One region of the Bradyrhizobium sp. 930_D9_N1_4 genome, then DNA from elsewhere that is predicted to be linked to it. Evidence: predicted binding sites of a transcription regulator. Region 1 holds the regulator's gene; each other region holds the start of a gene.
The links. Region 1 encodes LexA, which represses DNA repair genes until DNA is damaged. Its sites were predicted from a motif close to TGTTCNNNNTGTGTTCNG; they were not measured.
Positions count from the first base shown of each region.

Region 1 (6,985 bases):
CAAGAACCGCCGGAAGATGCCCGGGATCGATATCCTCGGGCTCGCCCGCGTTGCCGGTCAAAGCCAGCATCGCGCGCGCAACCTCGTCCTGGCTATCCGCAGGGAGCTGCCGCACGGCCTGGAGCGCCTTTTCGAGCAGTTTCGTCATGGACAGGAAGATAAGCCGAGCCGGCGCCGAAAGGAAGTGTGGCTTCCCACTCCATTGAGAAGCCCGTTTTGCTTCAGCCCCTCCGCTCGGCTAGAACCTTGCCAACCGAATCCTTCGATTTGTTGCGGGAGTTCACCGTGGCCCTGATGCCGGTTTCCGACGCGCTCGCCGCGGTGCTTGCCGGCGTGCAGCCGCTGCCGGAAGAGACGGTCGCTCTCGACCAGGCCTTTCACCGCGTGCTCGCACGCGACGTTGCTGCACGACGCACGCAGCCGCCGCAGGCGATGTCGGCGATGGACGGCTATGCGGTGCGCACCGTCGACGCGGCGAAAGTCGATGCCACGCTCACCGTGATCGGCGAGGTCGCGGCAGGCCGGCCGTTCGCGGGATCGGTCGGCGCCGGCGAAGCCGTGCGGATCTTCACCGGCGGCGTCGTCCCCGATGGCGCTGATGCGGTCGTGATCCAGGAGGACACGGTCGCCGACGGCAAGCGCATCACGATCAAGGAAGCGGCGCTGACGGGGCGGCACATCCGCCCAGCCGGCGTCGATTTTCGCGAGGGCGATGTGCTCCTGCGCAAGGGAATCCGGTTGACCGAGCGAGACCTCGCCCTCGCTGCCGGCATGAATTACCCGCTGTTGCCCGTCTGCCGCCGTCCGAAGGTCGCGATCCTCGCCACCGGCGATGAATTGGTGATGCCGGGCACCACGCCCGGCCATGGCCAGATCGTCTATTCCAACGGCTACGCACTGCACGCGCTCGCCCGCAGCGAGGGCGCGGACACCGTCGATCTCGGAATTGCCGCCGACACCCTGGAAGCCACCAGCGCGGGCATCCGCCGCGCGCGGGAGAGCGGCGCCGACATCCTGATCACGACCGGCGGCGCCTCGGTCGGCGACCATGATCTGGTGCAGCAGGCGCTCAGGGACGAAGGTATCTCCATGGCGTTCTGGAAGATCGCGATGCGGCCGGGCAAGCCGATGATGAATGGGCAACTCGGTCCGATGCGCGTGATCGGCCTCCCCGGCAATCCCGTATCATCCTACGTTTGCGGCTTCCTGTTCATGGTTCCGCTGATTCGCGCGCTCGCGGGCCGTTCGACGATTCATCATCGCCGCGAACGCGCCGTGCTCGGCGGCGATGTCGGCGCCAATGACCAGCGCGAGGATTACCTGCGCGCGCGCCTCGCGTGGCGCGACGACGGTGCGCTGATCGCCCTTCCGGTCAATCACCAGGATTCTTCGCTGCTTGCGAATCTCGCTGCGGCACAGGCACTTCTCGTGCGCGCACCGTTCGCGCCGAAGGCCGAGCAAGGCTCGCCTTGCGAGGTGTTGCGACTGCCCGTCTGATCGCGTCGTTCGCATGCGTTCCGCGAACTTTGTCGCGTTCACGGTAAATTAAGCAGTTGCGGAACATGTATCGAACATATAGTGTCCGTTCATGATTTGTTTCGAGCATGTAGCGGCTTATCGCTGAATTCAGCGTCTCGGAATCGAACGACATCAACCGGGGGATTTTGGTCGAGATGTTAACGCGCAAACAATACGAGCTCCTGCGGTTCATCAGCGAGCGGCTGAAGGAAAGCGGCGTGCCGCCCTCCTTCGACGAGATGAAGGACGCGCTCGACCTGCGCTCCAAGTCGGGCATCCATCGCCTGATCACCGCACTCGAGGAGCGCGGCTTCATCCGTCGCCTGCCCAACCGTGCCCGCGCCATCGAGGTGATCAAGCTGCCCGAGCTTCAGGCCGCTGCCGGCAACCGCCGCGGCTTCACGCCGAGCGTCATCGAGGGCAATCTCGGCAAGGTGCGCACGACCTCCAGCCCGTCCGCCGACGAGGGCGAGCGCCCCGTCGCGGTGCCCGTGATGGGCCGGATCGCGGCAGGTACGCCGATCGAGGCGTTGCAGACCCGCAGCCACACCATCAGCGTCCCGCCCGACATGCTCGGCTCGGGCGAGCATTACGCGCTCGAAGTGCGCGGCGATTCCATGGTGGAAGCCGGCATCCTCGACGGCGACATGGCGCTGATCCAGCGCAACGAGAGCGCCGATACCGGCGACATCGTGGTGGCGCTGATCGACGACGAGGAAGCGACCCTGAAGCGCTTCCGCCGCCGCGGCGCCTCCATCGCGCTCGAGCCCGCCAACGCGGCCTATGAGGTGCGCATCCTGCCGCCCAACCGGGTCAAGATACAGGGCAAGCTGATCGGGCTGTATCGCAAGTACTGATCTCGAAAGCGCTTGGCCCACCCGCGCTCACGCGATCCACGATCGCGATCAACAATTGGAGCGGACGATTGTCCGCTCCCGCTGGATAGTCTTTCTAGTTTCGCGCAGATTATCCGGCCTCTCCTCCAGCGCTAGATCCTCGGCACGCCCGCGCGAAGCAGCATCGCTTCGCAGGCTTTAAGGTCTCGAGGAGAAATCATGCGCAAGATCATCTTCAGGACAGTCGCGGCGGCGCTGGTCGCAGCATCAGCGTCGCAAGCCGTCGCCACGCCATCGCGGCACCATGTCCGCAAGGAGACGGCGATGCGCACACAGGTTCGCAACGCCCACGATGCCGCCGCGCAGCCATCGCAGCCGGGCTGGCCATATTCGGGCTGGTCGGCACCTGCGGGGCGCTGAGACGCGACTCTCGCATGCGTGTGAGCGGGCCTTGTTCCCAGTGACCTCGATAATGTGATCGCGGCTGCGGCGGCGAGCCGCAGATTTGCCTACAACCGGGCAGACGCTTCGATGCTTCCACTCTGATGGAGGCCTGCGCCTCGAGAGGAGACGCGGGTCGCTATCCCGGAATGAGGAGCACCCCCGATGTGTGACTACAGCCTGCACGCCATCGCATCGCGTCCCGCAGAGGTCGGCGAGACCATCGTCTCGACGAACTTCCGCGGCACCTCGACGCGCGGCTTTGCCTCCGCAGCCGATCCGACGATCGCCGTCTGCCTGCTGCCGGGAACGGAGCTCGCCTTCGCCGACAACGTCCGCTACGACAATCGCTGGATCTGGACACGCACGATCAACTCGCGTGTCGGCAAGTTCGGCAAGATCGATCCGCACATCCCCGACCGCCATCATGACGCAATCGAATTTCCCGACGGCAAATATGTGCTGGTGACGCAGCTCGTCGAGGGCCAGCGCGCGACCGTGCTGCAACTGCCGGTGACCCTGCCGACCGGTGAGCGCGAGCACAAACCGCAGATCATCTCCGACGGCCGGCCAACGACCCCGCGCCTGCCGATCGGCTGAGACAGCATCTCCGGCCGAGAGGTCGGGGTGAGGATTGAAATCGCCATCGCCGGCCGAGGCCGGCGAGATGGTGGCACTTGTGTCCCGCGAAACCCCATGGGGCGGGCCACGCCGACACAGCTCCCGCCGCACGAAGTTTGCGCTGTCCTGCCTGAATTTTGAACGTCCGTTTCGCAAGCAAATAGCCGATGCTGGTCGGGCTTGAGGCGGCGGACACGTTCGATGAAAACCTTCATTCGCGTCGTTGAACTCTGGGTGCCCGACCGGACGCGCATGCGGCTGGAATTCGGTGGCGGCCTCTACGGCGACGAGGGCCTCTCCGCCTTCAAGACCATGAGCGAGACTCTGCGCTTCGGATATGACGAGGGCCTTCCCGGCAAGGCCTGGGCAAGCGGCCACCCCGTGATCCTCACCAAATTCGCCAACTCCTATTTCAAGCGAACCGATCAGGCGCTCGCGGCTGGCCTCACCTGCGGCGTGGCCGTGCCGCTGTTTGCCGGCGAATTCCTGCAGGCCGTCATGGTGCTGTTCTGCGGCGACGACGAGGCCCATGTCGGCGCGATCGAGCTCTGGCACAACGACGCCGAAATCTCCCACGAGATGGGACTCGTCGACGGCTATTACGGCGCGGCGGAGATGTTCGAATTCAACTCCCGCCACACCAAATTTCCGCGCGGCTTCGGCCTGCCCGGCCGCACCTGGAAAGCCGGCCTGCCGCTGATCATCAGGGACCTGCACGACGCCAAGAGCTTTCTGCGCTGGGAGGACGCCGCCAAGATCGGCATCAATCTCGGCGTCGGCGTCCCCTACCGGACCGGCAATGACCACACTTGGGTGCTAACCTTCCTGTCGGCGCAGGCAACCCCGATCGCACGACGCTTCGAGATCTGGGTCCCGAACGAGGCTCGTTCGGCATTGATCTTTCGCGCCGGCGATTGCAGCGCGCAGACCGACCTCGCCGCGCTCTACGAAACGAAATCGATTGCCAAAGGCGAAGGCAGCATCGGCGGGGCCTGGGTCACCGGCATGCCCGCGCTCAACGAGGACCTCGCGCATGACGGCTCGATCGCAGGCTCCGAGGCCCGCGCGGCCGGCTTGAGCCGGATGGTGGCCCTGCCGGTGATCGGGAGCACAGGGCTCGACGCCATGCTGGTCTGGTACCTGTAGCAGGTCCGCTCAATCCTCAGCCTGCAAGTCGGCTTCCGATGGCGTCGCGTCCCTGCTGCGAGGCGCAGCCGTCTTCGGTGTAAGGCTTCCGTCGAAATCCGCTTCGCCTGCGATCGCCGGCGACCACGGACGGTCGGTGCCTCTGGCTTTCACCGCCTGGACCGCAAAGCCGTCGCCGCGCCGTGTCAGCGCGAGCGCGCCTTGGGCAGCGAGACGTGGACGATCGACCACCATCGCCGCGCAATCCGGCGGCGCGGGCCGCGCCGTCACCACCAGCGCGGCACGGCTGCAATCATCCGCCAGGGAATCGATGCGCAAGGCCAGCGCGACCAGGCGGCCGTCGGCGAGCGGCGTCACGCAGCCGGCCTCGTCGCACGACACACCATGGGCCAGCGAGGCGCTGCCGGCGTCGCGCGGATCGGCGTCCGCAGCCAGCCACTCCTTCAGCAGAAAGCTGTCCTTGCCGGCCCTGATCAGATGCAGGCGCCCGTCCTCGCCACGCACCGCCACGCTCTGGCCGTCCCCGGCGATCAGGACGTCGGGCTGCCGCACTGATAGCCCCCAGGCGATCGCAGCCAGCAGCACCAGCGCGCCGGACCATCGCAGCGGGGTGCGCAGCAGGCCCATCACGATGATCCCGAGACTGGCCAGGATCAGCGGCACGATGCCGAAGGCCGGGATGCGGCCGACCGCGCCCGGCAATGAAGCCACCCAGCGCGACACCGCCACCATCCAGTCGATGCCGATCCCCATCAGCCACCAGAACACGCCGTCGAGCCCGAACGGCGCTGCGAGCAGCCCCAGCAGCCCGGCCGGCATCACCAGCGCCGAGACCACCGGCATCGCGCCGAGATTGGCGAGCACGCCGTAGGGCGTGACGCGGTGGAAATGGAAGGCGGCATAGGGCGTGGTCGCAAGCCCCGCGATCAGCGAAGCCAGGAACAGCATCGCGATCTCGCGGCCGCCCCACATCGCAATGCGCGCGGTCGCCGAATGATCGGGCGAGGCAAACAGGTTCGGCATGCCGATCTGCACCAGCGCCACGAGCCCGAGCGTCGCGGCAAACGACATCTGGAAACTCGGATGCACCAGCGATTCCGGCGCGACCGCGAGAACGACAAGCGCCGCCACGGCCAACGTGCGAAATGTGACGGCGCGGCGATCGACCATCACCGCGATCAGCACCACCGCCGTCATGAAGAACGATCTTTGCGTGGCGACCTCCGCGCCCGACAGCAGCAGATAGAAGGCGGCCGCGACCAGCGCGGCGGCCGCCGACCATTTCTTGATGGCGAAGCCGACCGCAAGTCCCGGAATGAGCGCAAGCATCGCGCGCACCGCGAAGAACACGACGCCGGCGACGACGGCCATGTGATAGCCGGAGATCGAGAGCACGTGGCCCAGGCCCGAGATGAACATGGCATCGTTGACGGGCGTGGTGATCGCATCGCGCCGGCCGGTGAGCAGCGCGGTCGCGATCGCGCGATTGTCGCCCTCGAGCGTGGCACGGATGCGCGCGTCGATGGCATCGCGCAGGCCCTGCATGAACGCGGCATAGCGCAGCCGCAGGCCGCCGGTATCCGGCGGCGCCACAGCCGCGATCGCGCCCATCACGAAACCGGAGGCGCCGATGCCTTGAAAAAACATGTCACGCGAAAAATCATAGCTGCCGGGGCGAACCGGCGAGATCGGCGGCATCAGCCGCGCCTTCAATTGCACGAAGCTGCCGACCTCGGGCGCGGTCCCCTTGCGCACCGAGAGCCGCACCCGCTCCAGCTTGACGTCGCTGCGCTGCGCCTCCATCGACGTCACGCGCAGCACGAAACGATCAGTGCGCTCGCGGATATCGCGGCTTTCAACGAAGCCGGACAACGCCACCGAATAGAGCGGTTTCGCCAAAACGGGATGCGCGATGCGAGCCGTTTTCCAGGTCGCCACCGCAAAGCCGGCCGCGACCGCGGCAGTCATGATCGCCGGCGCGAACAGCCGGCTCCGCCGCAGCAGCACCGCGCCGAGCGTGAGCACCACCGCCGTCGCGGCAACGACCCAAAGCACCGGCTCGTGATCGGCGGCAAAATAAAACGCAATGCCGCAACCGAAGGCGACAGGCACCCACGGCAACAGCCGCCCGGCGCCGGCCTCCGCGCCAACCCAGGCTCGCAGTGTCTCGGCCAGCGATGTCCAGAGATCGAAGCCTGCAGGCACAAGACCGCCCGCAGACGCAGTACGGCCCACGGGCCAAGTCCCCGCGATCCCCTGCGACCGTAACGGACGGCCCGGATCCGCCATTCCCTGCACCCGATGATACGCAACGAAAGCCGAAGCTACCGGAACGTGCAGGCGCGAGAATAGCGGTACAGATCAGGAACGGAGCGTTGTGGCCCCTACTTTTCCTCTTCCATCGTCACGGCGACATCCGCCTT
Region 1 is NZ_CP197236.1:4,206,365-4,213,349, forward strand. Features, by position in the region: gene AB7532_RS19790 (hypothetical protein) at 1-148, opposite strand, end outside; gene AB7532_RS19795 (molybdopterin molybdotransferase MoeA) at 286-1,497, shown strand; gene lexA (transcriptional repressor LexA) at 1,674-2,375, shown strand; gene AB7532_RS19805 (hypothetical protein) at 2,574-2,774, shown strand; gene AB7532_RS19810 (hypothetical protein) at 2,961-3,395, shown strand; gene AB7532_RS19815 (GAF domain-containing protein) at 3,618-4,562, shown strand; gene AB7532_RS19820 (ComEC/Rec2 family competence protein) at 4,572-6,851, opposite strand; gene AB7532_RS19825 (DUF2171 domain-containing protein) at 6,947-6,985, opposite strand, start outside.

Region 2 (6,985 bases), 2.3 Mb from region 1:
TGCCGCGGGCGCGGCGGGCGATCTCGTTGGCGCCGTCCGCGCTCATGCCGACATTGAGCACGCGCGCACCTCGGCTGACGATGCTCTCGAGCTCCTCAATCGTGTAGAAATTCAACCGCACCGGAATGCCGAAGCGATCGCGCAAGGGATTGGTGAGCAGGCCCGCGCGCGTGGTGGCGCCGACGAGGGTGAATTTCGACAGCTCGATCTTGACCGAGCGCGCCGCCGGGCCCTCGCCGATGATGAGGTCGAGCTGAAAGTCCTCCATCGCCGGATAGAGCACTTCCTCGACCGCCGGTGAGAGGCGGTGAATTTCATCGATGAAGAGCACGTCGCGCTCTTCGAGATTGGTGAGGAGTGCTGCGAGATCGCCGGCCTTGGCGATCACGGGACCCGACGTTGCGCGAAAGCCGACGCCGAGCTCTTTCGCCACGATCTGCGCCAGCGTGGTCTTGCCGAGGCCGGGGGGACCTACGAACAGCACGTGATCGAGCGCCTCGCCGCGCTTGCGCGCCGCCTCGATGAAGATCGAGAGATTCTTGCGCGCCTGCTGCTGGCCGACGAAGTCGGACAGCGACTGCGGACGCAGCGCAGTGTCGCCGACGTCATCGGAGCGGCGCTCGGGCGTGACGATGCGTGGGGGAGTGGTCATGCGGGCAGGATAACACGATGCAGCGGTTTCGCGAGCCACCAGCACAGGCTGGCGGGAATGACGGCGACGACGGCAAGCATTGCCGAAAGCTTCAGCGCCTCGGGCGCCGAACGGACGCTCGGCACGATCACGGCCGAGGTCTCGGAGGGCACGACGAACATGCCAACCGTGACGAAGCCGGCCGCAGCGACGGCCGCGGCGAGCCATGCCATCCAGATCATGTTGAGATCGGCGTAGACCGCAGCCAGCGCGAATATCAAGCCGGCGACGACTGCGGGAAGGAACGAGGCGAGAACCGTGACAATGGCCAGCAGCACGACCGCGATCGAAACCACGGCGCGCAGTGCCTCCAGTTCGAGGAACACAAGAAACATCTGCAGCATTGCGGCACCGAGCGCAGTGACCGTCACCGAAACCAGCGCGGCGGTCGTCAGCGGCCCCACGACGGAAAAAATCACGACGATACCGGCCGCGCGCAAAAGGCGGCGAAAAAGAGCGGCGGCGGGATTGGTGCAGGCCGCGCTCACTTCGACAGCTCCTTCAGACCAAGCCTGATGAGCTGCGCCGTCTCGGCGCTCTCACCGGCACTGCGCGATGCCGACGCGATGGCGGCTGCGGCCTGCGGCTGGCCATAGCCGAGATTGACCAGCGCGGAGATTGCATCTGCGATGGGGCGCGGCGCGCGCTGATCGTCGACGGCACCGGCGAGATGCACGGCCGCCGGATCGACATTGGCGAAGGCCGGCGCCTTGTCCTTCAGTTCGGTGACGATGCGCTCGGCGACCTTGGGGCCGACGCCGGGCGTGCGCGCCACCGCGGCCTTGTCGCGCAGCGCGATGGCGTTGGCGAGGTCCGACGGCGCCAGCGTGCCGAGCACGGCGAGCGCGACCTTGGCGCCGACGCCCTGCACGGTCTGGAGCAAGCGAAACCATTCGCGCTCCTGATCGGTGCGGAAGCCGAACAGCTTTATCGCGTCCTCACGGACGTAGGTCTCGATCGACAATACGGCCGCCTCGCCCGGCGAAGGCAGGTGCTGCAGCGTGCGCGTCGAGCAGTGCACCTGGTAACCGACGCCGCCGACATCGAGGATGACGAAGTCCTCGCCGTAGGAATCGATCAGACCCTTGAGCTTGCCGATCATCGTGAGGCCTCGGTCGCGGCAGTCACTTCTCTTTCGTCATGGCCGGGCTCGTCCCGGCCATCCACGACTTCACGATCAGCAAGACAGAACGTGGATGCCCGGGACAAGCCCGGGCATGACGGCGGTGATATGCGACCATCGATCATAGTCCCGCGACCTTGAGCCTCAGCGCCGTGCTCTGGCGGTGATGGGCGTGGGTGATGGCGATGGCGAGCGCGTCGGCGGCGTCCGCGGATGGCGGGTCGGCTTTCGGCAGCAGGATCTTCAGCATCATGGCGATCTGCTGCTTGTCGGCGTGGCCGGCGCCGACCACGGTCTTTTTCACTTGGTTCGGCGCGTATTCGGCGACGGAGATGCCGAACATTGCAGGCGCCAGCATGGCGACGCCGCGGGCCTGGCCGAGCTTCAGCGTCGCGACGCCGTCCTTGTTGACGAAGGTCTGCTCGACCGCGGCTTCCATCGGCTGGTGACCGGACAGCACGGCGGCGAGCCCCTCATGGATGGCAAGCAGCCGGCTTGCCAGCGGCAGATCGTCCGGCGGTTCCACCGATCCGCAGGCGACGTAGATCAAACGATTGCCCTCGGCCTCGATCACGCCCCAGCCGGTGCGGCGCAGGCCGGGGTCGATGCCGATGATGCGAACGGGGCCACGAATCGGGAGCGCAGTCATGGGCCAGTGATAGCGGCTGGCTGCCGTGGGGGAAACAGAAACAGAACGGAAGTAACAGGGGAAGTGGGCTGTCATGGGTGAGCGTGGCCCTGCCCACCACACACTCCGGCGTCATACCCCGCGGAAGCGGGGTATCCAGTACGCCGTGGCTTCTCCGTATCTCTCGAATGTCTCTGGAATACTGGGTCGCCCGGTCAAGCCGGGCGACGACGGCGGAGATTGGGATTAGCGGCGTCAGCCGCCCATCTTCGCGAGCAGCGCGTCCGACACCTCGAAATTGGCGTAGACGTGCTGGACGTCGTCGTGGTCGTTGAGGTGATCCATCAGCTTGAGCAGCTTCTCGCCGGTCTCGTCGTCGACCGCGATGGTGTTCTGCGGCTTCCAGATCAGAGCGGCCTTGCGCGGCTCGCCGAACTTGGCTTCCAGCGCCTTGGCAACGTCGCGATAGCCCTCGGTCGAGGCATAAATCTCGTGGCCGGCTTCGCCCGAGACCACGTCGTCGGCGCCGGCCTCGATCGCGGCGTCGAGCACGGCATCGTCATCGGCGACGCCGCGGTCGTATTCGATGATGCCGGTGCGGTCGAACATGAAGGAGACCGAGCCGGTTTCGCCGAGATTGCCGCCCGACTTGGTGAAGAAGGAGCGGATGTCGGAGGCGGCGCGGTTGCGGTTGTCGGTCAGCGCCTCGACGATGACGGCGACGCCGCCGGGGCCGTAACCCTCGTAGCGGATCTCGTCATAGTGCTCGCCATCGTTGCCGAGCGCCTTCTTGACGGCGCGCTCGATATTGTCCTTCGGCATGTTCTCCTGGCGTGCCGCGATGATCGCCGCGCGCAGCCGCGGGTTCATGTTGGGATCGGGGGTGCCGAGCTTGGCCGCGACGGTGATTTCCCGCGCCAGCTTGCCGAACAGCTTCGACTTCTGCGCATCCTGCCGCCCCTTGCGGTGCATGATGTTCTTGAATTGGGAATGTCCGGCCATGCGAGATCTTCTCTAGGGAATCGTGCGCCAAAGATGAGCGTGGGAAGCGCGGCCTTATAGGCCGCCAACCCACCGGAATGAAAGAGGCTCTCATACTTTAAGGTAATACCGTAGTCTGCCGTGCCCAGAAGTCAGGCACCGTTAACCCTGATTTCATTCCAGCCTGCGAAAATAACGACCGCCCGTCCCCCGACAAGAGTAGACCCGATGGCGTTCGCATTATTTCGGAAGCGCCTGCCGGACGTGGCCGCACCAGCGGCAGCCCCGGCGGCTGCGCCGGTCGCGGCCGTGCCTGCTCCCGCCGAAAGCGATTCCGCCCGGGAAATCCTGGAACTGCTGGAACTCGAGCTCGGCGCCATGATCCGGCAGCTCGAGCGTGCCGCCAATTCGGTCGCCGGTGGTGCGGAGGCGACCGCCACCACGCTCGCCGCCATTCGCGACCGCACCGACGCCCTCACCGGCCGCACCAACGCGGCGCAGTCGAACGCCTCCACCTTTGCCCATGCCGCCGACAAGTTCACCCAGTCCGCGCAAGGCATCGGCGCCCAGGTGCGCGAGGCCGGCAAGCTCGCCGACGAGGCCAGCGCCGCGGCGCAGGAAGCCCGCGCCAATGTCGACCGCCTGCGCGAGTCCTCCGCCGCGATCGGCAATGTCGTCAATTTGATCGCGCAGATCGCGCGGCAGACGACGCTGCTCGCGCTCAACTCCACCATCGAGGCCGCGCGCGCAGGCGCCGCCGGCAAGGGCTTTGCGGTCGTCGCCACCGAAGTGAAGGCGCTGGCAGTGCAGACCCAGGGCGCGACGGAAGAAATCACCAAGAAGATCGACGCGCTCCAGCGCGACGCCGCCGGCTCGGCCGATGCGGTGCACCGCATCTCGCAGGCGATCGAGGCGATCCGCCCGGTGTTCGACACCGTCAACGGCGCGGTCGCCGAGCAGAACGCCACCACCAGCGAAGTCTCCGGCAACGCGACAAGCGCCTCGGAGTTCATCATCTCGGTCGGCGAGAGCGCCGTCGAGATCGATGCCGCGACCAAGGCCGCCGAGACCCACGGCGAGAGCGTCGCCCGCGCCGGCAAGGCCGTCACCACCTTCGCCCAGAAGCTGAAATCGCGCTGCGCGGTGCTGCTCAAGCAGAGCGAGCACAACGACCGCCGCAAGACCGAGCGATTGCCCTGCCACATCAAATTCGAAACCGCGCGTGGCGTGTTGCCGGTCTATGAGATCGCGATGGACGGCGTGCTGATCGGCGGTGCGGACGCGGCCAAGCTTGCCACACAGGCCGTCGTCGACGGCACGCTCGAAGGCGTCGGCGCCTGCCGCCTGCGCGTGATCGAGCAGTCCAAGGCCGGCGCCCGCGCGCAATTCGTCAGCCCCAATGCCGATCTCGCGGAGAAGATCGAGGACAGGCTGTGGTCGATCCATGAGGAGAACACCGAGTTCGTGACCCGCGCCATGGAGGCCGGCAACGCGCTGACCCGGATCTTCGAACAGGCGGTCGGGCGCGGCGAGGTCAAGATCGACGATTTGTTCGACACCGACTATGCGGAGATCGCCGGCACCGATCCGCAACAATATCGTACGAAATATTTGAACTGGGCCGACCGCGCGCTGCCGCCGTTCCAGGAGGCCTTCCTCGCCAAGGAACCGCGCATGGCGTTCTGCGCCATGGTCGACCGCAACGGCTTCCTGCCGGTGCACAACAAGATCTATTCGCACCCGCAGCGACCGGGCGATGCGGCCTGGAATACCGCCAACTGCCGCAACCGGCGCATCTTCAACGATCCGGCGGGGTTGTCGGCCGCGCGCAACCTGCGCTCTTATTTGATCCAGAGCTATGCGCGCGACATGGGCAACGGAAACACCGTGATGATGCGCGAGATCGACGTTCCGATCCGTGTGCAAGGGCGACACTGGGGCGGATTTCGCACCGCGTACAAGCTCTAGTGCACGCTCAGGCAAGACGCCGGGCGCGAATCATCATCTAAAGCCTGAAATTGGAATGGGAATGCCGCGGGGGGCCGGCGAACGGCTCTGACTGGAGGACTCTCAAGACATGTCCGTCGTACAACTTGCAGTACTGGACACCGGCTCCAACCGGACGCTGGCCGAACGACTGATCGACCAGCTGGCCGACCGCATCGGCGGTCTCGGCGTGGAGCTAGCCGACATCGCCGGCAATGTCCAGGAGGTCGCAAACCGCGTCTCCAATCAGTCCGAGCGGTTCCATCACCTCCAGGAGACCGCCGAGACGATGGTCTCGGCCAACCACGACATCGCCAACGCATCGCAGGCGGTGCAAACGACCACATCGGCGGCGGTCGGCGAGATCGCGCAGTCGCGCGGCGCGGTCGACGCCGCGGTCAGCCACATCTCCGAGCTCGTCGCAGCCGTGGAACGGATCGAGGCGCGCCTGAGCGCCGTAGGCTCGGCACTGGCGCAGGTGGCCAAGGTGTCCGGCTCGATCGAGGCGATCGCGAAACAGACCAATCTGCTCGCACTCAACGCGACCATCGAGGCGGCCCGCGCCGGCAATGCCGGCCGCGGTTTCGCGGTGGTCGCAAGCGAAGTGAAGAACCTCGCGGAAGCCACCCGCCAGGCCACGCATCAGATCTCCGACACCGTGCGCGATCTCGACGGCCAGATCGAAGGCCTGATCGGCGAGAGCAGCGATGCCTCGCAGCGCGCAAAGACCGCCGGCGAAGGCGCCCAGCAGATCTCCGGCATCATCTCGCGGGTCCAGCAGGGCTTTGCCTCCGTGGAAGCGGAGATCGACAGCGTCACGCGCGCTGCGACCTCCAATCTCGGCCATTGCGACACCGTCATCAGCGAGCTCAGCGAGCTCGCCAAGGGCGTCGACCTCTCCTCGCGCGATCTCAAGAGCGCCGATCAGCGGGTGACGAAGCTGCTCGACACCTCCGAAGGCCTGATTGCACTGATCGCCGACAGCGGCGTGGAGACGTCGGACACGCCGCTGATCCGCATCGTGGTCGACACCGCCAAGCGGATTTCCGCCGAGTTCGAAGCCGCGATCGATCGCGGCGAGATCACGCTCGACCAGCTCATGGACGAGACGTATCGCGAAATTCCCGGCACCGATCCAAAGCAGCACCTCACCAACTATGTCGACTTCACCGACCGCACGCTCCCCGCGATCCAGGACCCGATCCAGAAATCTGATCCGCGCATCGTCTACTGCGTCGCCTGGGCCAGAAGCGGCTATCTGCCAACCCACAATCCGAACTACCGCCTGCCCCAAGGCAAGGACCCGGTCTGGAACAACGCCAATTGCCGCAACCGCCGCCTGTTTACCGACCGCACGGTGAAGAAGGTTGGAGCGAACACGAAACCGTTCCTGCTGCAAACCTATCGCCGTGACATGGGCGGCGGGCAGTTCGTGCTGATGAAGGACCTGTCCTCGCCGATCATGGTTCGCGGCAAGCACTGGGGCGCCTTCCGGATGGGTTTCCGGCAGAGCTGACGACCGCTACGACGGCCCTCACATCAAAAATTCAAAAACAACCCCATGCACAGTAGGCGG
Region 2 is NZ_CP197236.1:6,544,214-6,551,198, forward strand. Features, by position in the region: gene ruvB (Holliday junction branch migration DNA helicase RuvB) at 1-652, opposite strand, end outside; gene AB7532_RS31180 (hypothetical protein) at 649-1,179, opposite strand; gene ruvA (Holliday junction branch migration protein RuvA) at 1,176-1,793, opposite strand; gene ruvC (crossover junction endodeoxyribonuclease RuvC) at 1,936-2,463, opposite strand; gene AB7532_RS31195 (YebC/PmpR family DNA-binding transcriptional regulator) at 2,698-3,444, opposite strand; gene AB7532_RS31200 (methyl-accepting chemotaxis protein) at 3,652-5,391, shown strand; gene AB7532_RS31205 (methyl-accepting chemotaxis protein) at 5,501-6,925, shown strand.
Region 2: ruvC (crossover junction endodeoxyribonuclease RuvC) is a predicted target of LexA. The motif match lies at 2,494-2,511, and genes of this name have one in related genera.

Region 3 (6,985 bases), 2.1 Mb from region 1:
CACCGTCAACCAGCCGCTCAATGCGTATAGCTGGGCCGGTCCTTATCTCGGCGGCAATATCGGCTACGAATGGGGCTCCGTCAGCAACAGTCCCGTTAAGCCCTCCGGCTTCGCCGGCGGCGTGCAGGCCGGCTACAATTTCCAGAACGGCCCGTTTGTGTTCGGCGTCGAGGGTGACATCCAGGCAACCGGCGCCGACGACACCTTTGCACCGTGGAAATTCTCCAACCCGTGGTTCGGCACCCTGCGCGGCCGCGCCGGCTATGCCTTCAGCAACGTGTTGTTCTACGGCACCGCCGGTCTCGCCTTCGGCGAGCTGCGCGCGCAGACGTTTGGCTGGACGGAGTCGCACACCAGCGCGGGCTGGACCATCGGCGCCGGTGCAGAACTCGGCCTCGCGCCGAACTGGAGCGTGAAGCTCGAATATCTCTACATCGATCTGTCGACGAGCCAGTTCGCAATTACGGGCGTGTCAAACGGCTACAGCGCCAGCGTTGTGCGCGCAGGCGTGAACTATCGCTTCTGATAGCGAAAGAAGAAAATACCGGACTACAGCCTCCCGGCCGCTCGCGGCCGGGACTTTTTTTGCGCCGATTTTCTTGAGTCAGCTCCGCTAGGAAAGGATGACGAGATTGACCGCCTTCGGTCCCTTCCCCTTCTTGTCCGGTTCAACTTCGAAAGTAATACGCTGTCCTTCGGCAAGGTCTTTCAGTCCCGCCCGCTCCACAGCTGTGATGTGAACGAAGACATCGCGACCGCCGTCGTCAGGCTTGATGAAGCCGTAGCCGCGCTCGCCGTTAAAGAACTTGACCGTTCCCGTATTGGCCATCGGGAAACTCCCCCTCATTGCTCCTCCGTCGCGACGCAGACGCACGTCACGACATGACCGGGCCATACGGAGCCCGGGAGAGCTGGCCATCCTTGGGCAGACCATTCGGTCTGACCGGATCTTTCTTAGGCCTTCACTCCGCCGCAACCATTCGCGGAAGCGGAACGTAAAGCCAGTCACGCAAACAGCATAATACGGTTCATTGCAGATTGACTACGGCTCCTGCATCTTTTTCCCAAGAATGCCGGGATGTTACGGCTTCGGCACCTCTAATCGGAATCTGGCAGCTCCGCCTTGTCCGAGCGGCATTTCCAGTTCGGGCAGGATCGTCTTGAGCTCGCCTTGCAGTGTGTACGGCGGATTGACGATCAACAGTCCGGTGGAGGTGAGGGCGGCGCCGTCGAGCTGCGGTGCAACGCTGAATTCGAGGCGCAGACATTTTCCCGGAGGTTTTGCTGCAGCTGCGAGCCGCGCCACGGATTGCGCCAGCGCATCGGTGGCACGCCGGCTCTTTGCGGGATACCAGATTACATAGATACCGGTCGGCCATTTCGCGAAGGCTGCCGCGAAGGCGTCGCCAAGCTTTTCGAATTCGTCCTTGGCCTCGAAGGGCGGATCGATCAGCACGAGGCCGCGGCGCTCCTTCGGCGGCACGAAGGCCGGCAGTGCGACCCAGCCGTCGAGATCGACCACGCGGGCCTGTTCGTCGTGGCGCAGCACGTTGATCAGCGCTTTGCGTGCTTTCGGCTCGAGTTCGCAGACGACGAGGCGGTCCTGCGGCCGGAGCAGACCGCGCGCGATCAGCGGCGAGCCCGGATAGGCCTTGAGCTCGCCTTTCGGATTGTAGGCGCGGACGATGTCGAGATAGGGCTTGGTCAGCGCCACGCTCTCGTTCGACAGGCGCGCCTGCATCAGCCGCGCGATCCCGGTCAGCCATTCGCCGCTGCGGCGCGCCTCGTCGCCTTCGAGATCGTAGAGCCCGGCGCCGGCATGCGTGTCGATGACGCGGAACGCTCCCGGCTTGTCCTGGAGATAGGTGATGATGCGCGCCAGCACGATGTGCTTGATGACATCGGTGAAGCTGCCGGCGTGGAAGGCGTGGCGATAGTTCATGGGACAGGACTACGTTGCTTGCGTGATCCTACCCCCTTGTCATTGCGAGCGCAGCGAAGCAATCCAGAAATGCGACCGCGGACGCACTCTGGATTGCTTCGTCGCAAGCGCTCCCCGCAATGACGGGGCTTGGGCCTACCCGCCCCTGACCGGCGGCATCGTCACCTGGTCGCGGCGGCAGGCGCGGCGCTCGATTTCCTCGCAGGCGCGGAACTGCAAATCCTTGCTGAGGCAGATGCGGACTTCGGAGAGGCGCGTCCGGTTGCAGGTGACCGAGACGGCGGCATTGCTCAGGCCCGGATTGGCCTTGATGAAGGCCTCCTCCACCTCGCCCGGCGCCACGGTCTTGGCCTGCGACAGGTCGAGAAATTCGGCCGGGATCTTGATCGCGGCGCGGGCCTTGCGGATCGTCTCGAAATAATTTCGGCCGTCGAGCCCGGAGCAGGTGCCGTGCTTGTCCCATTCGTTGAAGATCAGGCCCGGCGCGGGCATCAGATCGAGCATTGCGGAAACGATGTTGCGGTTCAGGCGCGGCGAGGGCCGCTGGCAATATTCGGGGAAGCCATTTTCATATTGCGGCCATAGACCGTGCACGACGAACGCATAGGGCCGTCCGCTGCACTGCATCTGCGAACGCCCACCGCCGCGATTGCGCTCGGACGCCTCCTCGCAGAACGAGGGCGACCATGACAGCGACAGCACATAGAAATCGAATTCGCCGGGCGCGTTCTGCCGTTTGTCCTGAGCCTTCGCGCCGCCCGCCAGCGCGACCAGCCCGGCGGCAAGAACCACGGGGAGGGTCAGGGAGATCATGAGCCGGGAGAACGAGTGCAATCTAAAATAAAACATGGCAACGCCCCTCAACTAGACTGTGCATCGAGCCTAGCAGGCAACAGGAACATTTCAAGAACAAAATGCAGATGGCGCGCGTCTGGCCGCTTGACGACCCGAATCGCGTCTCTTCGCTCAGGGCTTGGCGGCGCGGCAGGCCGGATTGTAGGCCCAGTTGCGGTCGAGGCCGACCACGCACCATTCGACGCCGTTGCCGTAGCTGGCGAAGCCGCCATCCTCGATGATCGAGAAATGTACCTTGCGCATCTTGCCGTCAGTCAGCATGGCCTCGCCGGTGCAATAGCGGCGCGGAATGTTGTCGGACTGCCAGGGGCGGAACGCGACCTCGTGAACGGCTGCGAAGCCGGTGATCTTCAACGAGGAATTCCAGAACGAGCTTTCCTTCTCCCAGAACTGGGTGGCGATGGTCGGCAGCGCCTTGTCGCAATCGGCGACGGCACCGTCGTAACGCGGACCGCTCAGCCAGAAGTTCAGCTCCAGCGGATTGGCGGCCCTGGCTTCGCCGAGCGACAGCGCTCCGAACATGAGGCCGAACACGGCGGCAAAGCGGAGCGATTTCAGGGAGGGGGCGCGCATGGGCAATCCGGACAGCTGGGTCTTGGAAGGTCGGACGGTGCCGCGAAGGCCGGGCGGGGTCAAGTGCAGCGCGGCAACACTTCGCCAGGAGTTGACCACAACATCGCATCCAGCGGGGCTTCAGTTCTTTTCACTTCCATCCCGGCACCGTAAACTGGCGCCAACCAATTGGAGTAACGGGAATGCGAATCATTGCGGCTGCGGGCCTTCTCGCCAGCCTGGTCGTCTCGGGTATCTTGGCGAGCCAGCCGGCGCGCGCCGATCTGCTTCCGGTCCCGCCGTTCAAGGGCAACGACACCGGCGGCATCATCGCCTATTCGATGGCGACGCAAACCGATGCCCGTCAGGTCGCGGTCGATCACTGCGCGCGGTACGGCAAGGTCGTGAAATTCCTGGCTGTGCAGGCCTATGAGGGCGGCTACATCTCGTTCTCCTGCCGCTGGGTGCCCTACGGCGCCGCCGAACAGCCGATCCGTACGCTCTACTGAGGCGCTTTCGTAGCGCCGCAATCTCAGCCGGGAGCTTCCCCACATGACGCGCAAACTCGCTTTGCTCGGCTCAAGTCTTTGTCTTGTCTTGTCGACCGGCGTTGCCTCTGCCGTCGACTTGCCGGTGCGCAAGGCCGGCCTGTGGGAAATGAAGCTGGTCACGACCGGCTCGCCCGTGCCCGAGATGACCATGCAGCACTGCACCGATGAGACCGTCGACAAGGAGATGAACAACAACGTCTCTCCGATGGCCAAGCAGATCTGCGCCAAACAGGACATCAAGAAGACCGCGGCCGGCTATGTCAGTGATTCCGAGTGTAGCGTCGCCGGCGTCAACACGACCTCGCATGCCGAGATATCCGGTGATTTCAACTCGGCCTACACGGTGAAGACCACGTCCCACGCGCAAGGCGGTGCCGCGGGCGCAGCGGGGCGCGACACCACGATGCAGCTCGAAGCAAAGTGGCTCGGCGCCTGCAAGCCCGAGCAGAAGCCCGGCGATATCGTGATGCCCGGCGGCTTCAAGATGAACGTGCGCGACATGGACAAGCTGAAGGCGCTGCTGCCGAAGTAGGGTGATGTCGTCGTGAGACCGCAGCTACACCGGAATCCTTACGCTCGCCCTTAATCCTCCCAGCGGGCTGTCGCCGAGGGTGATGTCGCCGCCGTGGGAGCGTGCGATGTCGCGGGCGATCGCAAGGCCAAGGCCGGTGCCGCCTTCATCCTGGTTGCGAGCGTTGTCCAGCCGCAGGAACGGCTTGAACACTTCCTCGCGCAGATGAGCGGGAATGCCGGGGCCGTCGTCGTCGACCGTCACGGTCAAATAACGGTGATCGCGCTGGCCGGTGATGGCGATGGCCTTGCCGTAGCGGGCGGCGTTGGTGACGAGGTTGGCGAGGCAGCGCTTGAACGAGGCCGGCTTCACGGTCACCACGGGCAGGCCGTGGAACGCGACTGTCGCGGTATGGCCGTGGCGCTCGGCGTCGCTGCGCAGCTCCTCGAGCGCCTGCGACATGTCGGTCGGCTGCGACTGCTCGCCGGAATCGCCGCGGGCAAACGCAAGGTAATCCTCCAGCATCATCGACATCTCGTCGACGTCCTTGCGCATGCCCTCCATCTCGGGGCTGTCGCCAATCAGCGCCAGCTCGAGCTTGAAGCGGGTCAGGATGGTGCGCAGATCGTGGCTGACGCCGGCGAGCATCGCGGTGCGCTGCTCCATCGTGCGCTCGATGCGCGATTTCATTTCGAGGAAGGCGATCGACGCGCGCCGCACCTCGCGCGCGCCGCGCGGCCTGAAGTTCGGCGCCTCGCGGCCTTTGCCGAAGCTTTCGGCAGCATCCGCCAGCCGCAGGATCGGCTTGATCTGGTTGCGCAGGAACAGCACCGCGACGATCAGCAGGATCGACGAGGTGCCGACCATCCAGAACAGGAAGATTTCCGAGTTCGAGGCATAGGCGGCGCTGCGCTGCGCGAACACGCGCATGACGGCATCGTCGAGCTGGATGCGGATCTCGACGAGGTTGGAGCGGCCGACCGTGTCGATCCAGAACGAGCGCCCGATCTGGCGGCCGAGCTGCACCGACAGCGTCTGGTCCAGCAGCGAGAAAAACGGCTTTGGTCCGGGCGGCGGCATGTCGCCGGCGGGCAGGAAATCGACGACGAGGCCGAGGCGCTGCTGCGCGATGCGGCGGATCTCGTTACGGTCCTTGTCCTGCGGATAGCCCTTGTAGACGTCGATCAGCGCGGCGATGTCCTGCACCACCGCGGCCGACAGGCGCCGCGTCACCGTGTTCCAGTGCCGCTCCATGAACACGAAGGCGACGACCGATTGCAGGATCACCATCGGCACGATCATGATGAGGAGCGCGCGGGCGTAGAGGCCGGTCGGCATCCAGCCCTTGAAGGCGTTGCCCATCCAGCCGTTGGCGCGCGAAACGCGGCCGGCGGCGCTCTTCAAAAGCGTCAGGCCGGTATCGATCGTGCTCATCTCGCGCGCTTCACTTGATTTATGGCGAGGCTACCAGGCGATAGCCGATGCCGCGCACCGCCTGGAGGAACAGCGGATTGGCGGGATCGGTCTCGATCTTGCGCCTGAGGCGATTGATCTGCACGTCGACGGCACGCTCGTTGACGCTGCCATTGCCGGTCAGCGCGCTGCGCGGCACGGTCTCGCCCGGCGTTTCCGACAGAATGCGCAGCATCTCGCGCTCGCGGTCGGTGAGGTGGATGACCTCTTCGCCCTGGCGCAACTCGCCGCGGTCGAGATGGTAGACGTAAGGGCCGAACGCGATCTTCTCGACGGTCGCGGCCTGCGGCGGCGGCGCGGCGCGCTTGAGGATGTTGTTGATGCGCAGCGCCAGCTCGCGCGGCTCGAACGGTTTGGCGACGTAATCGTCGGCGCCGATCTGCAGGCCTTCGATGCGGGCTTCGGCTTCATGCCGCGCCGTAAGCATCACGATCGGGACCGAGGAAGACGTGCGGATGAAGCGGGCGAGATCGAAGCCGGTCTCGCCGGGCATCATCACGTCGAGGATCAGCAGGTCGAAATGCAGGCCCAGCAGCTTCGAGCGCGCATCGCCGGCACTCGCGGCGGTGGTGACACGATAGCCCTCGGCGGCGAGGAAGCGCGAGAGCAGATCGCGGATGCGCCGGTCGTCGTCGACCAGCAGCAGATGCGGGGCGTCATCGGCCGGTTCTATCGGCGGACGGGCGAGCGTGGCAGCGAGTGGCACGGTCACTCCTTGCTGTCTTGATTGACGGAGGCGAAGATCGTCTCGAGCACCTTGTCCGGGTCGTCGCGGTCGATCATCGCGCGCAGGAAGCGCTTGACGGTCTCGGCATCCTGCGGCGCCATCTCGGCGAGCGCCTTGGTGATCCGTGTGGTCTGGAGACCTGCGAGCTTCTGCACCAGCGCTTCGCCCTTCGGCGTCGCGTAGAGCAGGCGCTGGCGGCGATCATTGTCGCCGGTCTTCTGCACGATGTAGCCTTCGTCCAGCAGTTGCTTGAGCACGCGGCCCAGCGACTGTTTTGTAATGCGCAGGACGTCGAGCAGGTCGGCAACCTTGAGACCGGGGTAGCGATAAACGAAATGCATGACCCGGTGATGGGCCCGGCCGAAGCCGAAAGC
Region 3 is NZ_CP197236.1:6,267,410-6,274,394, reverse strand. Features, by position in the region: gene AB7532_RS29860 (outer membrane protein) at 1-526, shown strand, start outside; gene AB7532_RS29855 (cold-shock protein) at 614-829, opposite strand; gene AB7532_RS29850 (23S rRNA (adenine(2030)-N(6))-methyltransferase RlmJ) at 1,082-1,942, opposite strand; gene AB7532_RS29845 (ribonuclease T2 family protein) at 2,078-2,791, opposite strand; gene AB7532_RS29840 (hypothetical protein) at 2,909-3,370, opposite strand; gene AB7532_RS29835 (hypothetical protein) at 3,553-3,858, shown strand; gene AB7532_RS29830 (DUF3617 domain-containing protein) at 3,902-4,432, shown strand; gene AB7532_RS29825 (ATP-binding protein) at 4,457-5,845, opposite strand; gene AB7532_RS29820 (response regulator) at 5,865-6,596, opposite strand; gene AB7532_RS29815 (MarR family winged helix-turn-helix transcriptional regulator) at 6,593-6,985, opposite strand, start outside.
Region 3: AB7532_RS29845 (ribonuclease T2 family protein) is a predicted target of LexA. The motif match lies at 2,837-2,854, and genes of this name have one in related genera.

Region 4 (6,985 bases), 4.0 Mb from region 1:
TCGGTGCAGGCCTTTTGCGAGACCGAGCAGACGCTCAAGGCGATGACCGCGGCCGGCGAGGATCGCCGTCTCGCCAAGGCGCATCTCACCGCCAAGGACGGCGGCCTGGCCGCGGCGATCGAAGTCTATGAGACGATGCCGACGCCGAACGTCATCGTGATCGAATCGGACGGCACACGCGACATCCTCGAAGGCCTCGACGATCTCGCCGGCGTCTGCGATCCCGGCACCCGCGTGGTCGTGATCGGCAATCCCAACGACACCGCGCCCTATCGCGAGCTGGTGCGCCGCGGCGTCAACGACTACGTGGTCGGACCGGTCGAAACCCTCGACGTCGTCCGCTCGATCTGCAGCCTGTTCTCGGCCTCCGAAACCATCATCACCGGCCGCGTCATCGCGGTGGTCGGCGCCAAGGGCGGCGTCGGTGCGTCCACGGTCGCGCACAACGTGGCCTGGACCATCGCGCGCGACCTCGCGCTCGATTCCGTCGTGATCGATCTCGACCTCGCCTTCGGCACCGCCGGCCTCGACTACAACCAGGACCCGGCGCAGGGCATCGCCAATGCGGTGCTGTCGCAGGACCGTCCCGACACGGCGCTGATGGAGCGCCTGCTGTCCAAATGCACCGAACGTCTCAGCCTCCTTGCCGCGCCCGCGACGCTCGACCGCGTCTACGATTTCGGCGCCGAAGCCTTTGACGCCATCTTCGACACGCTGCGCATGACCACACCCTGCATCGTGCTCGACGTTCCCCATCAATGGTCGGGCTGGACGCGCCGCGCGCTGGTCAACTCCGACGACATCGTCATCGTGGCCGAGCCGGATCTCGCGAACCTGCGTAACACCAAGAACATGCTCAGCGTGCTGAAGGCGGCACGGCCGAACGACCGGCCGCCGCTCTACTGCATCAACCAGGTCGGCATGCACAAGCGGGCGGAGATCGACGTCAAGTCGTTCGCCAAGACGATGGAAAGCCAGCCGATCGCGGTGATCCCGTTCGACTCGAAGCTGTTCTCGACCGCAGCCAATAACGGCCAGATGATCGCGGAGGTGTCCAAGAGCCACCGCACCACGGAGCTGTTCCAGAACATGGCGAACCGTCTCGCCGGGCGCGGCGATGTGAAGAAGCCGAAGCGCTCGCTGCTCGGACCGCTGCTCAAGAAGTTGAAGGGCAGGGCAGGCCGCGGGTCGGCCCCGCATCGCAAGGCGTCTTAAAGGCAGGAATCGCGAAGGCCGGAAAGAGGGCGGACTATTTGTCCGCCCTTTGCTGTTTCTTAGCCAGCACCTGGCGCAGCGCCGCGATCTTGGCCGCGGCCTGGTCTGGCGGCAAATCTGCCTTCACAAGGTTTTCAGCCTCGTTCTGGCGGCCCTGCAATCCCAGCACGAGCGCGAGATTGGCACGGACCCGCGCATCGTTCTGATTGCGCTGATAAGCGCGGCCCAGCACCTGTTCGGCCTTCGACAGATTGTTTTGCAGCATATACGACAGGCCGAGATTGGACAGCACCGTCGGCTCCTCGGGCACGATCTTCAGCGCGGCCGCATAATATTGCTGCGCCTCTTCGTTGCGGCCGAGCTGGTCGAGCGCCGCGCCTTGCGCCGACAGGATCCGCCAGTCGGGATCTTCAGGCGTATGCGCGCGGCCGAGCACGTCGAACGCCCGCTGGAAACTGCCACTGTCGGCGAGCGCGCGGCCGTAACCGGCGAGCAGCGCCTTGTTGTTGGGATGATTGAGCACCGCCTGCTCCATCACCGCGACGGCCTGGGCGCGCTGGCCGGTCTCGCGCAGCGCCATGCCGTATTCGAGGGCGATGTTGGGATCACCGGGCTTGGCGCGATAGCGCTCGCGAAGGGCGTCCATGTCCGGCTTGGAATCGGCCTTGCCGGCGGTTTCCGACTTGCCGCCGAGCGCCCCGGTGATGTCCTCCAGACCTGTGGTCTGGCAGCCGCCCAGCGCCAACATCAGAAGCGCAGAGACCAGATATCTCGCCGGGGGGAAGGCAAGGGACGAACGCTTGGACATACTCTGATCACTCGGCGACTGATCAGAGATGCTTACCGATTAACGCTAAAGTCCGGTTAAGGGACCCGGCCCGTCCGGCTCAATCGGTGAATTCGGCACCGAATTCGCAGCCGATGCGCCAGCGCAGACGGCACTGGCGGGAATAATCGGGCGCGAAGATGATGGTGAATTGCGGCGGCACTTCCAGAAACTCCGCCACGACTTTCACGCCGCCATCCGAGATATCCGTGATCGTGCAGTCCCGCGGCAGCGATCCGGCGCCAAAGTGAATCTTGGCAAGCCGGGTGCACACCCGTCGTTCGCTTCTCCGGCGATTTGCTGCAAGCATTTGAATTGTTCACCCGTTACGTCACGGCCCATCCCGTTGCCTTGGAGTAGCGGATATTCGTTGGGATGTGCTGTGCAGAGCCGTTCGCATTCGAGGCTTAGTGTCTGGGCCACGTTTACGGCTGGTTAGGGATTTCCGGGTCGCCAACAGTGTTCCTGTATTGTTCTTGCGAAATGAGCCGTGCTCTGCTACCCCTAATTGCACAAGAGGGCAGCCTGGTTCGAGCATGGTTCAGCGGGTTTCTACCGTCGCCTTTGAGGGGATCGAGGCCCGCGCGGTCGACGTGCAGGTGCAGGTCGCGCCGGGCTTGCCGGCCTTTGCCATCGTCGGCCTGCCGGACAAGGCGGTGTCCGAGGCGCGCGAACGGGTGCGCTCGGCGCTGATTGCCTCGGGCCTGGCGCTGCCGGCGCGGCGGATCATCGTCAATCTCGCGCCCGCCGATCTGCCGAAGGAAGGCAGCCATTACGACCTGCCGATTGCGCTCGGACTGATGGCGGCGATCGGCGCGATCCCACCGGATGCGCTCACAGGCTATACCGTGCTCGGCGAACTCGGCCTCGACGGTTCGATCGCGCCTGTCGCAGGCGTTTTGCCCGCTGCGTTCGGCGCCAGTCTGCGCGAGGAAGGATTGATCTGCCCGGCCTCTTGCGGCTCCGAAGCGGCATGGGCGAGCCCCGACATCCAGATCATCGCCGCACATTCGCTGATCCAGATCGCAAATCACTTCAAGGGCACGCAGGTGCTGTCGCGGCCCTCGCCGAAGGTGCATGAGGCCGCCGCCTCCACGCTCGATTTGCGCGACATCAAGGGCCAGGAGAGCGCCAAGCGCGCGCTGGAGATCGCGGCCGCGGGCGGACATCATCTCTTGATGATCGGCGCGCCCGGCGCCGGCAAATCGATGCTGGCGGCGCGGCTGCCCTCGATCCTGCCGCCGTTGTCGCCGGGCGAATTACTCGAGGTCTCGATGATCGCGTCCGTCGCGGGCGAGATCAAGGGCGGCGCGCTGACCGCGCAGCGGCCGTTCCGCTCTCCGCATCATTCCGCGAGCATGGCCGCCCTCACCGGCGGTGGCATCCGCGCAAAGCCCGGCGAGATCTCGCTCGCGCATCAGGGCGTGCTGTTCCTCGACGAGCTGCCGGAGTTCGATCCGCGCGTTTTGGATTCGCTGCGCCAGCCCTTGGAAAACGGCGAGGTCGCGGTGTCGCGCGCCAATCATCGTGTGACTTATCCCGCGCGCTTCATGCTGGTCGCCGCGATGAACCCGTGCCGCTGCGGCAACGCGTTCGAGCCGGGCTATGCCTGCAAGCGCGGCCGTATCGATCGCTGCACCGGCGACTATCAGGCGCGCATCTCCGGCCCGTTGATGGACCGCATCGATCTGCGCATCGAGGTTCCCGCGGTGACCGCGGCCGATCTGATCCTGCCGCCGCCGGCGGAGGGCTCTGCCGAAGTCGCAGCACGCGTGGCGGCGGCGCGCGACATCCAGCTCGCCCGCTATGCGGATGCCGGCCTGCCACATGTCCGCACCAATGCCGAGGCGCCCGCCTCGGTGCTGGAGGACATCGCAAAGCCCGATGCGCAGGGGCAGAAGCTGCTGCGCGACGCGGCCGAGACCATGCGGCTGTCGGCGCGCGGCTATCATCGCGTGTTGCGGGTGGCGCGCACGCTCGCCGACCTCGACGGCGCCGACAAGATCGGCCGGCTGCATCTCGCCGAAGCGCTGTCCTACCGCGCACTCGCGGAGGATGTGCGCCAGATGGCCTGATCATTCCGCGCATCAACCCGGCGGTAACGAGTTTCCTTTACGCTCTGCAAACCATAAGGCCCAAAGTTCCGTGCGAGTTCCACACAGGGCCTGGCGAGTAGAGTGTCATGTTGCGTTTCAAGATCCTGGCCTCGGCCATTCCCCTGCTGGCAGCCGCGGTGTTCGCCCGCGCCGAGATCGGATCGGTCTCGCATCCCTGCATCGCCGTTGGCGATACCTCGGTCGAGCTGACCTCGCTGTTCTGGACCGCCGGCATCCATGTCGCCTTCACCGACGATTTGTCGCGAGCCACGGTGCGGGTGCGGATCACCGACGATGCCGACGAAGCAGACTTCGCCGTCGTGGACGATGGCTCCGGTTCCGAGACGGAATCCTGCGAGGCCCATCCGGCGAACCGTCTCATCACCATTGCCGCGCAGCCGGTCGACGGCGGCCCGGTGATTTATCTCTCCACTGACGGTCCGGCCGATTACCGCATCTATGTGCGCTCGAAGACCTTCTCGCAGCGCGAGGCGGCGGCGCTGATCGTCGGAGCCCATGGCGGCCAACGCCCGCTCCCGCTCCAGGCCGCCTCGCTTTGACGTTTGAGCATGATCTCTCCGGAAAACCGCTGCGCACTTTTCCGGATCATGCTTGAGCCATTAACACCTCGTTAACCCTGTTTGGAGGCCGAACCAAAGCCTCAAGCTGTTCGCAAGGTCGGCGAGACATCGTCGCACCCGGCGGTGGCGGGGTTTCGGACAAGAGTCGGGGTCGGTGACGATGGGTCGGACGTTCCGGATCAAGGTGCGCATGCGCCGCTTCAGGCGGCAGTATCCCAGGATCGCCTTTGCGATCCGCTCCTTCATGATCTTCTCGGCGACGTTCGGCGGCGCCTATGGATTCGTCACCGGCAGCCGCTCCGAGAATTCCGGTTACGATCCCAATACTTTTGCGGTCGGCGCGAGCTTTTTGTTCGCCCTCGCCTGCCTCGGCTTGGCCACGCTCAGCATGCGGCTGCGCTTCGTCAACAAGCGGATGCGTGCGCTGGCCGCCCATAACGAGGCGCTGATCGACCGCAATTGGGAGCTGAAGGAAGCCGAAGAACGCGCCCGCAGTCTTTTTGAGTCACAGGGTGATCTCATCGCGCTGCGCGACCATCAGGGCCGCATCACCTTTGCCAACGAGGCCTATTGCGCGCTCGCCGGACAGGCGCGCAACGCGCTGGTCGGCACGCGTTTCGACTTTGATGTCCTCGAGCAGGGCGACAGCGCCCGCGAAAGCAACGGCACGCGGATTCACGACCAGAGGATCACCACACTGCTCGGCGCGCGCTGGATCGCGTGGCGCGAAGGCTATGTGCGCCTCGACGCCGGCCAGCCCGCCGAATTGCAGAGCGTCGGCCGCGACGTCACCGACCGCACCGAGACCGAACGGGCGCTGTCGGAGGCGCGCGACCAGGCGGACGCCGCCAACCGCGCCAAATCGCGCTTCCTCGCGATGGCCTCGCACGAGATCCGCACGCCGCTCAACGGCATCATCGGCATGGGCGGGCTTTTGCTCGACACCCATCTGACACCGGAGCAGACCACCTACGCCCGCGCAGTGAAAACATCAGGCGAAGCCTTGATGGCACTGATCGAGGAACTGCTCGACTATTCCAAGATCGAGGCCGGCAAGCTCGATCTCGAGCAGCGTCCGTTCGCGCTCTCCACCCTGATCGAGGAGATCACCGAGCTGCTGGCGCCCCGCGCGCAAGCGAAGACGCTCGAGATTGCCGCTTACGTCGACGAGCGCTTGCCGCTCGAAGTGGTCGGCGATGCCGCACGGCTGCGCCAGGTGCTGCTTAATCTCGCCGGCAATGCCATCAAGTTCACCGCGAACGGCGGCGTTGCCCTGATCGTCGAACCCGGGATATGGCCGAACGAGATCAGTTTCCTGGTGCGCGACACCGGCATCGGCATTGCGCCGGAGGCGCAGCAGCGCATCTTCCGCGAATTCGAGCAGGCCGACGAGCGCGTCGCGCGCACCTATGGCGGCACCGGGCTTGGCCTTGCGATCAGCGAACGCATCGTCAAACGCATGGGCGGCCGGATCACACTCACGAGCGAGCCGGGCAAGGGCGCAACCTTCGAGGTCGCGATTCCGCTTGCGGCATCGCAGGCCAGCGCAGGGCAGACCGCGTTCCCAAGCCCCGACCTCGCCGGCAAATCGATCCTCCTCGTCGCCGACGGCATCGAGGCCTCGCTGATCGCGCGGCGGCTGGAGCGCTGGGGCGGACAGACCTGCCTGGTTTCGGACGCGTCAGTCGCGGAAGCGCTGCTGCCGGAGCGCTCATGGCATGCGGTCCTGATCGATCGCGCGATCGGCGCCACCGACCATCTGGGTGACGTCGCCCGGGCGCATGCGCAACAGCGGCTGGTGCTGCTGACGTCGAGCTCGCGCCATGAAAAACTCTCTGCGGCCTTCACAGGCTTCCTGGTTAAGCCACTGCGCGCAGCCTCGCTCGCCGCGCGCCTCGCACTCACGCCGGAAGTCGCCTCGCCCGATCTGGCGCCGGAGCCCTTGGCCGACTCCACCACCGGCGCCGCATCGGGAAAAGGCCTTTCGATCCTCGTCGCCGAGGACAACGAGATCAACGCGCTGTTGATGCGCTCGCTGCTGAGCAAGCTTGGCCATCGCGTCGTCATCGCCGTCCATGGCGAGGCGGCGCTGGAATCCTGGCTCGCGGCCTCGTCGGCCGGCACGCCCTACGATCTGGTCCTGATGGACATCCAGATGCCGCGTCTCGACGGCATCGAGACGACCAAGCGCATCCGCGCGCACGAGGCCGCCACCGGCGGCCACCACACGCCGATCCTGGCGCTGACCGCCAACACGCTGGTGGAGG
Region 4 is NZ_CP197236.1:190,852-197,836, forward strand. Features, by position in the region: gene AB7532_RS00885 (AAA family ATPase) at 1-1,215, shown strand, start outside; gene AB7532_RS00890 (tetratricopeptide repeat protein) at 1,250-2,023, opposite strand; gene AB7532_RS00895 (PilZ domain-containing protein) at 2,103-2,351, opposite strand; gene AB7532_RS00900 (YifB family Mg chelatase-like AAA ATPase) at 2,578-4,116, shown strand; gene AB7532_RS00905 (hypothetical protein) at 4,224-4,697, shown strand; gene AB7532_RS00910 (ATP-binding protein) at 4,879-6,985, shown strand, end outside.
Region 4: AB7532_RS00900 (YifB family Mg chelatase-like AAA ATPase) is a predicted target of LexA. The motif match lies at 2,502-2,519, and genes of this name have one in related genera.